Linked DNA regions of Hydrogenophaga sp. SL48. The protein of the gene in region 2 interacts with the protein of the main gene of each other region in a pairwise test. Links are inferred from orthologs where the notes say so. Each region holds a gene or a part of one and is shown on either strand. Other genes may lie near its edges. The genes, in order: ftsH and hflC.

Region 1 (6,950 bases), 570 kb from region 2 along the record:
CTGAGGTTGGAGCAGACGTCGAATGCATCGGCGTAGGTATTCAAGCCGTATTTCGCCAGGTTATAGCGATTGACCTGAGCGATGCCGACCGAGAAGTTGTAGCCCTCTTCCTTCAGCTGGCGAACCGCAGCCAGCGCTTCGTCAAGGCTTTTGGGCTGGCGCGCAAGATACCCGCCCACAACGCCAATAGCGAAGGGATTCCGTGATGACTCGACGTGAACCACGTGCTGCATCACTTCTTTGGGAACCGAAAGATCGGGGCATTCCAGCATGAGAACCATGACGCGGCGAACGCACAAAGCCCTGGTTCAATGCATGCCGAACGGGTGTCGGCAATGACGACCAGAGCGATCGCTGAGATGCGGCCGCTTCCTCCTGAAAATCTGTTTTATTGCGGCGCATTGTAACTTGTGTACTAGTGGAAACAGCTACGTGAATATTCACTGAACACCTTAGTTGACACAACATGTAACTTTGCGCGTTAAAACGTTTCTCAGGCTGCGTGTTTCTCTGAGGCTTGCATAGCTAACCACACCTTCAATGCATCCACCGTCTGATGCACGTCGTGCACCCGAACAACGCTGGCACCCCGCTCCACGGCCAGCAGGGCTGCGGCGATGCTGGCCGACACGCGCTCGGCCGGAACCGGTCTCCCAGTGACGGCGCCGAGCGAAGACTTACGCGACCAGCCCGCCAGTATCGGATACCCCAGCGCAAGCAACTCGTTCTGGCGTCCGAGCAGCGAGAAGTTCTGCTCCACCGTCTTGCCAAAGCCAATGCCCGGGTCCAGGGCGATCCGGTCGCGCGCAACGCCAATATTGCCCAATGCCTGGGCACATCCCATCAAAAACTCGGCGACCTGTGACAGCACATCGCCTTCCATCGGCGCCACCTGCATGGTCTGAGGATCTCGATGCATGTGCATGAGACACACACCGCAGCGTGGGTGAGAAGCCACGACGCCCAATGCGTCACCCTGCCTCAAAGCCCAGATGTCGTTGACGATGTCAACGCCCAGGTCCAGAACGGCGCGCATCACCTCCGGCTTGTAGGTATCGACCGACACGGGCACACCCAGCTTGACCGCTTCGCGCACCACTGGCAGCACCCTGGTCAGCTCCTCATCCAGCGACAAGGCAGGGCTGCCGGGGCGGGTCGACTCGCCGCCGATGTCCAAAATGTGTGCGCCCTCGTTGATCAGCTGCTCACAATGAAGCAAAGCGGCTGAGGCAACAGCATGTTGTCCGCCATCAGAAAATGAGTCAGGCGTGACGTTGACAATGCCCATAACCTTGGGCGAATTCAAGTCGATGTCGAAACGAGTCGTGATCCAGCGCATGGGTGTCCAAGGCTCCAACGAAAACGGGGCCGTGAGGCCCCGTGAATACTGTGAATAAGACCTGAATCAGGCCGCGTTCGGCGCTGGATCAGGCGTCACGGCTGGTGTACCGCCACTGCCTCCTCCCCCCACAGACGGATTGCGTGGCGTCCAGTCCTTCGGCGGACGCGGGGGCTTGCCGGCCATGATGTCGTCGATCTGCTCAGCGTCGATGGTCTCCCATTCAAGCAGGGCCTTGGCCATGGCGTGCATCTTGTCACTGTGCTCTTCGATCAGATCACGTGCCAGCTTGTATTGCTGATCGATGATGCGCCGTACCTCGGCGTCCACCTTCTGCATGGTCTGCTCGCTCATGTTGGTGGTCTTGGTCACCGAACGACCCAGAAACACCTCACCCTCATTCTCGGCGTACACCATCGGGCCCAGCGCATCGGTCATGCCGTAGCGCATCACCATGTCACGGGCGATGGAGGTGGCGCGCTCGAAATCGTTCGAAGCGCCGGTGGTCATCTGGTTCATGAACACTTCTTCGGCAATACGGCCACCAAAGAGCATGCTGATCTGGTTCAGCATGTAGTCTTTGTCGTAGCTGTAGCGATCCTGAGCGGGCAGGCTCATGGTCACACCCAGCGCGCGACCGCGCGGGATGATGGTGACCTTGTGCACGGGATCGCATTTGGGCATCAGTTTGCCAATGAGCGCATGACCAGCTTCGTGGTAAGCGGTGTTCTTTCGCTCTTCCTCGGGCATCACCATGCTCTTGCGTTCGGGGCCCATGAAGATCTTGTCCTTGGCCTTCTCGAAGTCCTGCATTTCGACCACGCGTGCGTTGCGGCGCGCGGCCATCAAGGCTGCTTCATTGCAAAGGTTGGCCAGATCGGCACCACTCATGCCGGGCGTGCCCCGCGCGATCACGCTCGGGTTCACGTCGGTGCCCAGGGGCACCTTGCGCATGTGCACGTTCAAGATCTGCTCGCGGCCGCGGATGTCGGGCAGCGTCACATAGACTTGGCGGTCGAAACGGCCCGGGCGCAGCAAGGCGGCGTCCAGGATGTCCGGGCGGTTGGTGGCGGCCACCACGATCACCCCCAGGTTGGTCTCGAAACCGTCCATCTCGACCAGCATCTGGTTCAATGTCTGTTCGCGCTCGTCGTTGCCGCCGCCCAGGCCAGCACCGCGCTGGCGACCAACCGCATCAATTTCATCAATGAAGATGATGCAGGGAGCGTTCTTCTTGGCGTTCTCGAACATGTCGCGCACACGGGCCGCACCCACACCCACGAACATTTCCACGAAGTCAGAGCCCGAAATGCTGAAAAACGGCACCTTGGCTTCGCCCGCGATGCCCTTGGCCAGCAAGGTCTTGCCTGTGCCGGGAGGGCCAACCAGCAGCAGGCCGCGCGGAATCCGCCCGCCCAGCTTCTGGAACTTGGCTGGATCTTTCAGGAAGTCCACGACCTCCTTCACTTCTTCCTTGGCCTCGTCGCAACCGGCCACGTCGGCGAAAGTCACGGTGTTGTTGTTTTCGTCGAGCATGCGGGCCTTGCTCTTGCCGAAGCTGAACGCCCCGCCCTTGCCGCCGCCCTGCATCTGGCGCATGAAATAGATCCACACCCCGATCAACAGCAGCATCGGGCCCCAACTCACGAGCAGAGTCATCAGCAGCGAGCCCTCTTCACGGGGGCGCACATCGAACTTCACGTTGTTGTTGATCAAGTCACCCACCAACCCGCGGTCGAGGTAGGTGGCGGTGGTGCGCACCCGGCGGTCGTCTTGGGTGACGGCCACGATTTCGGTACCGCCTTGCCCTTCTTGGATGGTGGCGGATTTGAGCCCGCCAGATTTGACCAAGTCGAGGAATTCGGAATACCCCACAGTGCCGGCACCCGCAGAGGTGCGACCATCAAACTGCTTGAAAACAGTGAAAAGCACCATGGCGATGACCATCCACACGGCGATTTTCGAGAACCACTGGTTGTTCAAGTGCGGCTCCTGGCTAGAACATTGTCGGAATAAGGCATGTTGAGACCATTTTAGGTCTTTCAAGATGACCTTGAATTGATCTTTGACGTGGCAATGTCAATGAAATGGTCGGTGTTTCCCCGGCAATCGTTGAGCGACCTCAATTTTTAAGACCCATGCCCACCAGAAAGGTTTCAGAAGACTTGTCGCGCGAAGCCTTGGGCTTGAACGGTTTGACCACCTTGAAGGTCTGGCGAAACAGCGCCACCATCGGGTCGTAAGCCCCCCCATGGAACAGCTTGACCACCAGCGAACCGCTCGGCTTGAGGTGTTTGACCGAAAAATCGACCGCCAGCTCCACCAAGTCGATGATGCGGGCCGCGTCGGCGGATCCGATGCCGGACAGATTGGGGGCCATGTCGGACACCACGACGTCCACCGCCTGGATGCCACGGTCGATCAGGGCCTGCTCCAGCTCGGCCAGCACAGCCGGCTCGCGAAAGTCGCCCTGGATGAAGTGCACACCCTCCACCGGCTCCATTGGGAGCAGGTCCAGCGCCAGGATGTGCCCGTGCAGCGCTCCGACCGCTGCGCCCTGCGGGCTCAGCCTGCGGCGGGTGTACTGGCTCCAGGCGCCTGGCGTCGAGCCCAGGTCGACCACACAATCACCGGGACGGATCAAACCCAGGGTTTCGTCGATCTCCTTGAGCTTGTAGGCGGCTCGTGCGCGGTAGCCCTCGCGACTGGCGAGCTTGACGTAAGGGTCGTTGACGTGGTCGTTCAACCACGCCTTGTTGACCTTCTTGCTCTTCGTTTTGACTTTCATGCCCATGAGGGACGCCCGGCTTCTGTGTAAACGATAATTGTCCCATGCCCCAGATCACACTCACTCCCGCCCAGCGCAAAGTCCACCGCGCCGATGCCCACCACCTTGATCCCGTCGTCCTCGTTGGCGGCGATGGCTTGAGCCCCTCGGTCAAGAAGGAAATCGACGGTGCACTCAAGGCCCACGGCCTGATCAAGGTCCGCGTCTTCAGCGACGACCGCGCTGCTCGCGAGGCCATGCTGCAAACACTCGCCGACGAACTCGACGCCGCGCCCATCCAGCACATTGGCAAGCTGCTGGTGCTCTGGCGCCCGGTGCCCGAGAAGGAGAAAGCGGTGGACGAAGACCGCATGCCCGGCCCGCGCGACGTGAAGGTGCTGAAGTTCAGCAGCCGTGGCGGCCAGCGCCCTGAAGTGAAGGTGGTGCGAGTGCTGGGCAACCAGCGCCTGACCCCCGGCGGACAGGTCAAGCGCGCCAAGGTTCTGAAAAAGAGCATCAAGAAAAGCGCTCGCTGACGCGACATGGGTGAAAGCCCCGCCGTCGAGTCTTGAAGTTGTTCCCCTGAGCCCCTACTGAGACCGCATGAACATTTCCGTTGACAACCCTTTGCTGGACTTCTCGGGTCTGCCGCTTTTTGATGCCATTGCGCCCGATCACGTGGCACCCGCGGTCGATGCACTGCTGAAGGAAGCCAACGCCGCGCTTGAAACCGTCACGGCCGACGACTTCCCCAGCGACTGGACGGCGATCTCTCGGGTGTTGGACGTTGCAACGGAACGACTCTCGCGGGCCTGGGGATCGGTCGGGCACCTCAACAGCGTGGCCGACACGCCCGCGTTGCGTGCGGCCTACAACGAGGCGCTGCCGCGTGTCACGGAGTTCTGGACCCGCCTGGGCTCGGACGAGCGGCTGTTCAACAAATACCGGTCGATGGACCTGACCCGCCTGAACGCCGAGCAGGCCCAGGCCCACCGCAACGCCATGCGCAGCTTCGTGCTCGGTGGCGCTGAGCTCCAGGGCGAGGCCCGGGAGCGCTTTGCCTGGCTGCAGGAGCGCCAGGCCGAACTGGGGCAGAAGTTCAGTGAAAACGCGCTGGACGCCACCGATGCCTTCAGCCTCGTGGTCCCCGCCGAAGAGATGGCGGGTGTTCCTCCCGATGTGCTGCAGGCCACCTCGGCCGCGGCGCTGGCCGATGGTCAGGCGGGTCACAAGCTGACCCTCAAAATGCCCTGCTATCTGCCGGTGATGCAGTTTGCCCACAGCAGCGGATTGCGTGAAAAACTCTACCGGGCGTATGTCACACGCGCCAGCGACCAGGCGCCCGACGATGCCCAGCGCTTCGACAACGCGGCCATCATGGCCGAGCTGTTGGCGCTGCGTCACGAAGAGGCTCTGCTCCTGGGCCATCGTCACTATGCGGATGTGTCGCTGGTGCCCAAGATGGCCCAATCGCCCGAACAGGTGGTCAGCTTCCTCCGCGATCTGGGCCACAAAGCCCGCCCCTACGCCGAGCAAGACCTGGCCGATCTGCGCGTTTTCGCCAGCACCGAATTGGGGCTGAACGATCCACAAGCCTGGGACTGGCCCTACATCGGCGAAAAGCTCAAGGAAGCGCGTTACGCCTTCAGCGAGCAGGAAGTCAAACCCTACTTCACCGCGCCCAAGGTGCTGGCTGGCCTGTTCCAGATCGTTGAAACCCTGTTCGAGGTGGCGATCCGCCGCGACACGGCGCCGGTGTGGAACCCTGGCGTCGAGTTCTACCGCATCGAGCGCAACACCTCCGCGGGAACGCAGTTGGTGGGCCAGTTCTACCTGGATCCGGCCGCGCGCACCGGAAAGCGCGGCGGCGCCTGGATGGACGACGTGCGCGCCCGCTGGCTGCGACCGGACACCGGCGCACTGCAAACCCCGGTGGCGCACCTGGTCTGCAACTTCGCCGAAGGCGTGAACGGCAAGCCACCGCTGCTCACGCACGACGACGTGATCACCCTCTTCCACGAATTTGGTCACGGCCTGCACCACCTGCTGACGCAGGTGAACGAGCGTGACGTATCGGGCATCAGTGGTGTGGAATGGGACGCTGTCGAACTGCCCAGCCAGTTCATGGAAAACTTCTGCTGGGAATGGGACGTGCTCAAGCACATGACCGCCCATGTGGACACCGGCGAGCCGCTGCCCCGTGTGCTGTTCGACAAGATGCTCGCCGCCAAGAACTACCAGAGCGGCCTGCAGACGCTTCGCCAGGTGGAGTTCTCTTTGTTCGACATGCTGCTGCACAGCCAGACCCCGCCCGCCGACAGCGGCGAGGCCATCCTCGCGCTGCAGCAGCAGGTGCGCGACGAAGTCGCGGTGCTGCAGCCACCGGCCTACAGCCGCACGCCCCACACTTTCAGCCACATCTTTGCGGGCGGCTACTCCGCCGGTTATTACAGCTACAAGTGGGCCGAGGTGCTGTCGGCAGACGCTTACGCGGCCTTCGAGGAAGCCGCGAAAGCCGGCGGTCACAGCACGCTGGACGTCGCCACCGGTCGCCGGTACCGTGAGGCCATTCTGGAAGCGGGCGGCAGCCGTCCCGCCATGGAGTCGTTCAAGGCTTTTCGCGGCCGTGAGCCGGGCATCGACGCCTTGTTGCGTCACCAGGGCATGGCATGAAGCGCCCTTTGAAATGGTTGACAGGAGATGACATGAAGCACATCGCGATTCGGGCCCCAAAACCCGCTGGCATCGTGGCAGCGGCCTTGTTACTGGGAACACTGGCCGCACCCTGGGCCATGGCCCAGGGTGTCTACCGCATCGTCGGACCCGACGGTCGGGTGAGCTACT
Region 2 (6,838 bases):
GCAGTCCAGGCGCCATGCCCCAGGGCGCACGGATGGCCGCGACCAAGGGACGTGGGGCCACGGCCGACACCAACTCCTTGATGTCGAGGCTGAACCCCACGGCGGGGCGCTTTCGCCCAAACACCGCGCCCACTTCGTCGTAGCGCCCACCACGGGCCAATTCGGTTGCCGCACCTTGCGTGTCTTGGGCAAACACCGCGAAACGCATGCCGGTGTAATAGGCATATCCCCGCAGGTCCGCCAAGTCAATCGACACGTTCATGCCCTGCCCTTGCGCCTGGCTGGCCAGCCAGACCAGATCGTCCAGCGCAGTGTGCAGGGCCACCGAGGGGGCCAGCCGGGTGCGGGCCTCCGCCAGCACCTCGATTCCACCAAACAGCCCGGGCAACGCACACAGATCGCTGCGCACGCGCTCGGGCAAATGCTGAGACAAGCCCTGCAACGCAGCCGCGTCCTTGCCCGCCAGCGCCGCATGGATCTGGCGTGTGTGCTCTGCATCCAGTTGCACGGAGGCCAGCACGGCGTCAATCACGCGCACATCGGCCAGGTCCAGCAAGAGGGTGTGCACCCCGGCGTGGCGCAAGCAGGCTCGCGCCAGCTCCACCACCTCCAGGTCGGCCTCCAGTCCGGCATGACCATAGATCTCGGCGCCGAACTGCAGTGGTTCTCGGCTGGCGAGCGGGCGGTCGATGCGTGTGTGCACCACCGGGCCGCAGTAGCTCAGACGGGCCACACCCTGGCGGTTGAGCAGATGGGCATCGATACGAGCGACTTGTGGCGTGCTGTCGGCGCGCAGGCCCAGCGTGCGACCCGAGAGCTGATCCACCAGCTTGAAGGTCATGAGATCCAGCGCTTCGCCGGTGCCGGTGAGGAGCGATTCCAGGTGTTCGACCAGCGGCGGCATGACCAGCTCGTAGCCGTAGCCTCGGGCTGTGTCCAGCAAGCCCCGGCGAAGTTCTTCGATGTGGCGGGCCTCGGAAGGCAAGACATCGGCAATGTGATCCGGGAGGACCCAGGCAGACATGGGCATTGTGGGGGGCTGTTAAAAACGTGATTTTACCGGGACGGCAGGACCGCCCCGGCGGACAGCACTCAGGCCACCCACCAGAGCAGCGCGCCGGCGAGCAGGCAGACGAGTCCGAAGAAACGAACCTGGCCATCGTTCAGCTTCAGCATCTCGCTGAACATGCGGCGCCAGGCGCCAGGCGCGAGGAAAGGCATCAAGCCTTCAAACACCAGGACCAGCGCGAGCGCTGGCCAGAACACATCGGCAAGCGACGTGTCCACTCAGCGAGCAACGTTGCTGCTGCGCATGGCCTTGAAGAAATCAGACGACGGGTCGATGACCATCACGTCGGACTTGCCCGCAAAGCTGGCCTTGTAGGCCTCCAGGCTGCGGTAGAACTGCGCAAACGCTGGGTCACGCCCAAAAGCCTCGCCATAGAGACCAGCTGCCTTGGCATCGGCCTCGCCCTTGATGGTCTGCGCCTGTTTGTAGGCCTCGGCCAGAATCACTTCACGCTGGCGATCGGCATCGGCACGGATCTTTTCACCCTCGGCGAAACCCGTGGATCGCAGCTCGTTCGCCACGCGCTTGCGCTCGGTTTCCATGCGCTGGTAAACCGACGCGGTGATGCTCTCGGCGTAGTCCACGCGCGTGATGCGCACATCGACCACGTCCATGCCCCAGGGCTGTTCAGCGCCCTTGACAGCCAACAACACCTCGCGCTTCACATCTTCCATCAGCTGCTCGCGGCGGGTGGACAGCAACTCATTGAGCGTGCGCTTGTTCACCTCCTGCTGAAAGGAGTTGCGAACCACGCGGTTGAGCTGCAGCGCTCCAGCGCTCTCATTCAAACCCACGTTGCGGATGTACTGCTGCGGCTCACTGATGCGCCAGCGCACATACCAGTCGATCACGACGCGCTGCTTCTCAGCCGTCAAGGTGGGTTCGGTGTCACTGCTTTCCAGCGTGAGCAGGCGCTTGTCGATGTACGACACGTTTTGCACCAGCGGAATCTTCCAGCCCAGACCAGGTTCGGTCACGACCTTCTTGATTTCACCGAGCTGGAACACCACGCCGAACTGGCGTTGGTCCACGACAAAAAAGGTGGCGCTCAGAAACGCCAGGGCCACCAGGATGGAGGTGGCAATGAAGCCAAGCTTGTTCATGTGTGGGTCTCTTCGTGGGCCGCGCTTCAGCGGCTCTCACGCTCGCGCGAGCGGGCGTTGTTGGTCGTGCTGGTGGTCGGTGCCACGGGTGATGGCGCACTGCTGGTCGGTGCGGAGCTTGCGGGCGCAGCGGCCGCGCCACCTTGTGCAGTCATCTGCATGATCTTGTCGAGAGGCAGATACAGGAGGTTGGAGCCGGCCTTGGTATCGACCATGACCTTGGTCACGTTCGAATACACCTGAGCCATCGAATCGGTGTACATGCGATCCCGCGTCACCTGCGGCGCCTTCTGGTACTCAACCAGCACAGAACGGAAACGTTGGGCATCGCCATCGGCCTGCCCGACGATGCGGGCGCGGTAGCCCTCGGCCTCTGCGCTCAGGCGCGATGCGGCACCACGAGCCCGCGGCACCACGTCATTGGCGTAGGCCTGAGCCTCGTTCTTGGCCCGGTCGCGCTCCTGGCTGGCCTTCAACACGTCATCGAATGCGGCCTGCACCTGTTCGGGCGGCCTCACATGGGTCAGGTTGATGCCTTCGACGACGACCCCGACCTTGTAACGGTCCAGAATGGTCTGCATCAGTGCCCGCACACGTGGCGCAATCTGATCACGCTCTTCCACCAGGGCAGCGTCCATCTTCATCTTGCCGACCACTTCACGAACGGCGGTCTCAGCGGCCTTGAGCACGGCCGCATCCGGGTCACGGCTCTCGAAAAGGTAGGCCCGCGCGTCATTGAGGCGGAACTGGACCACGAACTTGATGTCGACGATGTTCTCGTCGGCCGTCAGCATCGACGACTCGCGAAGGCCGGTGGCGGGCACGATGGCGTCACGCCCCACATCGACCGAGCGGAGCTGGGTGACGAAGATCGTTTCGTGGCGCTCGATCGGGTACGGCAAACGCCAGCGAAAACCGGCGCCTGCCGTGCTGCTGAACTTGCCGAATCGCGTGATCACGGCCTGCTGGCCTTCCTGCACGATGAAAAAGCCGGTGCCCAGCCAGATCAGCAATGCCACAACGGCAATCAATCCGGCTCCAATGCCCGCAGACTTGGGGCTGGGGTTGAAACCGGGCGTACCGCCACCATTGCCACCCCGGCCCGATCCACCGCCTTTGCCACCCAGCAAACCTCCGAGCTTGCGATTGAAGTCGCGCCAGAGCTCGTCCAGATCGGGTGGTCCTTGATTCGGTCCTTGCGGCGGGCGTTGGCCGCGCGTTGGTTGCCGGGGCTCATCGTCACGCCCGGGTTCAGCACCCGCCTTGGGCTCGTTTTCACCACGCGCAGGCTCGTCACGGCCCCAACGCGGATCATTCAGATTGAACATGCCGAGCAGGCGCCGAAGCCAGCCTGACGATTTGTTGCTGCTCGCGCCACCGGGTGGGGATTCCAGATTCACATCCATGGATTGCCAACTCTTCTTTCGAATCAAAACCATCACATTGTGCCCATTCCAGGGGGCATGTCTTGCGCACCGGTCAAGTCACGCTCGTCATCCGGAAGGGCATCGACCGGCCTCTCAGCCAGAACGACCGAAGACAACAGCGATCGCAAGTCCGGCAAACCGGATCCGTTCAAAGCGCTGACGAAGATACGAGGCACGCTCTGCCCACCGAGTTCCATGGAGTCGCTCAGCGTCAAGGGCAGGCTGGCGGGATCCATGGCGTCAAGCTTGTTGAACACCAGGATCTGCGGAACCTGGTCGGCACCAATGTCCTTCAGGACACCCATCACCGACGCGATCTGCTCGAGATGGGCGGGGTTGGAAGCATCCACCACATGCAGCAGCAGATCGGCGTCCGCCGCTTCTTGCAGAGTGGCCGCAAAAGCATCCACCAGTCCGTGCGGCAGGTCGCGAATGAACCCCACGGTGTCCGACAACGAAACTGAACGCCCCGCTTCACCGAGGTACAACTGGCGTGTCGTGGTGTCCAGCGTCGCAAACAGCTGGTCGGCCGCGTAGGCACGGGCTTTGACCAACGCATTGAATATCGACGACTTGCCGGCATTGGTATAGCCCACCAGCGAAATCGTGAACGCCTCACGACGCTCCCGCTGACGCCTTTGGGTGGCTCTCTGCTTCTTGACCTTTTCCAGCCGCTCTTTGGTTCGCTTGACCGCGTCATTGATCATGCGTCGATCCAGCTCGATCTGCGTCTCACCCGGACCGCCGCGCATGCCGATACCGCCGCTCTGGCGCTCCAGGTGGGTCCAGCGGCGGACGAGCCGGGTCGACAAATACTGCAACCGGGCCAGCTCCACCTGCAATTTGCCTTCATGGCTGCGGGCACGCTGGGCAAATATCTGAAGAATCAGCAAGGTCCTGTCGTTGACGGGCAAACCAAGCTCCCGCTCAAGATTCCGCTGCTGGGCCGGACTGAGCGCCTGATCGAACAGAACTTCGCTGGCGCCCGTGGACTGAGCCAGCATCCGGATTTCTTCCGCTTTTCCAGAACCTACAAACAATGCTGGATCGGGCGCCCGGCGCTTGCAGCTCACCCTATCGGCGACTTTAAAACCAGCCGTTTGCGCAAGCAAACCCAGTTCTTCAAGACCACGGTCGAAATGTGGGCCACCCAGATCCACGCCCACCAAGATCACCGATGGGGTGGAAGATGCAATGGATGCGGAGGGATTCAATTCAGATCCGCCCGATAGGATGAAGGGCATGGCCCATGCGGCACCCGCCCATCAGGAGCGGCGCCCCGATCAAGAGGCTGCGGCTTCGTCCGGACCGACGGCAGTGAACTGCACCGGACGGCCCGGCACGATGGTGGAGATGGCGTGCTTGTAAACCATTTGCGTGACGGTGTTGCGCAGCAGCACGACATACTGGTCAAACGATTCAATCTGACCCTGCAATTTGATGCCGTTGACCAGGTAGATCGACACGGGCACATGTTCCCGGCGAAGCTGGTTCAGGAAAGGATCTTGCAAGAGCTGGCCTTTGTTATTGCTCACGATATGCTCCGTGTTCAAAAGAAGTTGTTAGGGCGTGAACCATACCACACGCCTGCCAGTCTGCAGGGATTGGCGAAGCTCAATCCGCATCCTTGAAGGGGTTGTCCGCGGTTTTGAACTCGATGCGCAGCGGTGTTCCCACCAGATCAAAGGCTTTGCGGAAGCGTCCTTCAAGGAAACGCTTGTACGCATCAGGCACGTGCTGCAACGAGTTGCCGTGAATCACGATCACAGGTGGATTCATGCCTCCTTGATGAGCGTAGCGCATCTTGGGACGGAACATGCCGCCCCGGGTCGGCGCCTGGAAAGCCACGGCCTCCATCAGCAGGCGCGTCAGCACCGGCGTGGACATCTTGCGCATGGCCGACGTTCTCGCCTGGATGATCGATTTCCACACCGGGCCCAGACCCTGACGTTTCTTCGCCGAAATCAGGTGCAGCGAGGCGAACTTCAGGAACGCCAGCCGGGTTTCGATCTGGCGTTCGATCTGTTCGCGCTGGTAGGCGTCCACAGCGTCCCATTTGTTGATCGCCAGCACCACGGCACGCCCACTCTCCAGAATGAAGCCCGCGATGTGTGCGTCCTGATCCGTCACGCCCTGGGTGGCATCCAGCAGCAGCAGGACAACGTGAGCGCTCTCGATGGCCTGCAGCGTCTTGACCACAGAGAACTTCTCGATCGCCTCAAACACCTTGCCCTTGCGGCGCAAGCCGGCGGTGTCGATCAGCTCGAACTTCTGGCCATCCTTTTCGAACGGCACCGAGATCGCATCGCGGGTGGTGCCTGGCATGTCGAATGCCACCAGCCGCTCCTCGCCCAGCCACACGTTGATCAGGGTGGACTTGCCCGCATTGGGCCGCCCCGCCACCGCCAGACGGATGACACTGGTGTCCTCTTCTTCAGCTTCGTCGTCCTCATCGGCCAAGCCGGGTATGGCTTCAAGTGCTGCGTCAAGCATGGAGCGCACGCCCTGTCCATGCGCACTCGACACTGGCAACACCTCACCCAGACCGAGCTCAAAGAACTCCACCAGCTGCAGGCCTTGCGTCATGCCCTCAGCCTTGTTGGCCACCAACACCGTGGGTTTGCCCAACCGACGCAGGTATTTGGCGATGTCGTGGTCTTGAGCACTGATGCCAGCGCGGGCGTCCACCACAAAGATCACCACGTCCGACTCGGCCACAGCCTGACGGGTCTGCTTGGCCATTTCCTTGTAGATGCCGGACTCGGCGGTGGGCTCGAACCCACCGGTGTCGATCACAATGAACTCGCGCTTGCCCACATGCCCGTTGCCGTAGTGGCGATCACGGGTGAGGCCTGCGAAATCCGCAACGATCGCGTCGCGGGTGCTGGTCAGTCGATTGAACAGGGTGGACTTGCCCACATTGGGCCGCCCCACCAGGGCGATAACGGGTTTCACGGAAATAGACTTTCGTTCAGGAACGCAGAAAGCCTGTGTTCTTCAGCAAATATCACTGCGAGCGCCACGCAAAGACGCCGCCGTTGAGCGTCTGCACCACCAACGCGGGGCCCGACAGCACAGGTGAGGCCAAGATGGGCGAGCCATCGGTGGTGAGACGGGTCAACTCACTGCCGTCTTCCCGCGACAAGAGGTGCACCAGCCCGGTGCCGTCGCCCACAACCAGCAGGCGACCCAAGGCCAGCGGGGCCGTCAGTTCGCGGAATTTCAGGCGATCAACCTCC

What was found.
Region 1: the proteins of hflC (region 2) and ftsH interact in binary tests that used the Escherichia coli proteins (3 or more experiments, as listed by UniProt). The link is inferred for Hydrogenophaga sp. SL48 from one-to-one orthologs.

What each region holds. Positions count from the first base shown.
Region 1 is NZ_CP063400.1:1,394,090-1,401,039, reverse strand. The notes cover bases 865-3,737. They hold ftsH (ATP-dependent zinc metalloprotease FtsH), read right to left. Parts: upstream 3,323-3,737; coding sequence 1,406-3,322; downstream 865-1,405. Other genes in these bases: IM738_RS06695 (RlmE family RNA methyltransferase), read right to left, coding at 3,462-3,737; folP (dihydropteroate synthase), read right to left, coding at 865-1,339. Outside these bases: IM738_RS06710 (lytic transglycosylase domain-containing protein), read right to left, coding at 1-281; more of folP, read right to left, coding at 494-864; more of IM738_RS06695, read right to left, coding at 3,738-4,127; IM738_RS06690 (YhbY family RNA-binding protein), read left to right, coding at 4,172-4,642; IM738_RS06685 (M3 family metallopeptidase), read left to right, coding at 4,710-6,779; IM738_RS06680 (glutaredoxin family protein), read left to right, coding at 6,812-6,950. UniProt on the Escherichia coli protein: Acts as a processive, ATP-dependent zinc metallopeptidase for both cytoplasmic and membrane proteins. Plays a role in the quality control of integral membrane proteins.
Region 2 is NZ_CP063400.1:1,968,996-1,975,833, forward strand. The notes cover bases 231-2,991. They hold hflC (protease modulator HflC), read right to left. Parts: upstream 2,173-2,991; coding sequence 1,288-2,172; downstream 231-1,287. Other genes in these bases: IM738_RS09370 (ATP phosphoribosyltransferase regulatory subunit), read right to left, coding at 231-1,024; IM738_RS09375 (DUF2065 domain-containing protein), read right to left, coding at 1,093-1,287; hflK (FtsH protease activity modulator HflK), read right to left, coding at 2,199-2,991. Also shown: more of IM738_RS09370, read right to left, coding at 1-230; more of hflK, read right to left, coding at 2,992-3,578; GTPase HflX, read right to left, coding at 3,611-4,774; RNA chaperone Hfq, read right to left, coding at 4,883-5,152; ribosome biogenesis GTPase Der, read right to left, coding at 5,214-6,554; outer membrane protein assembly factor BamB, read right to left, coding at 6,607-6,838.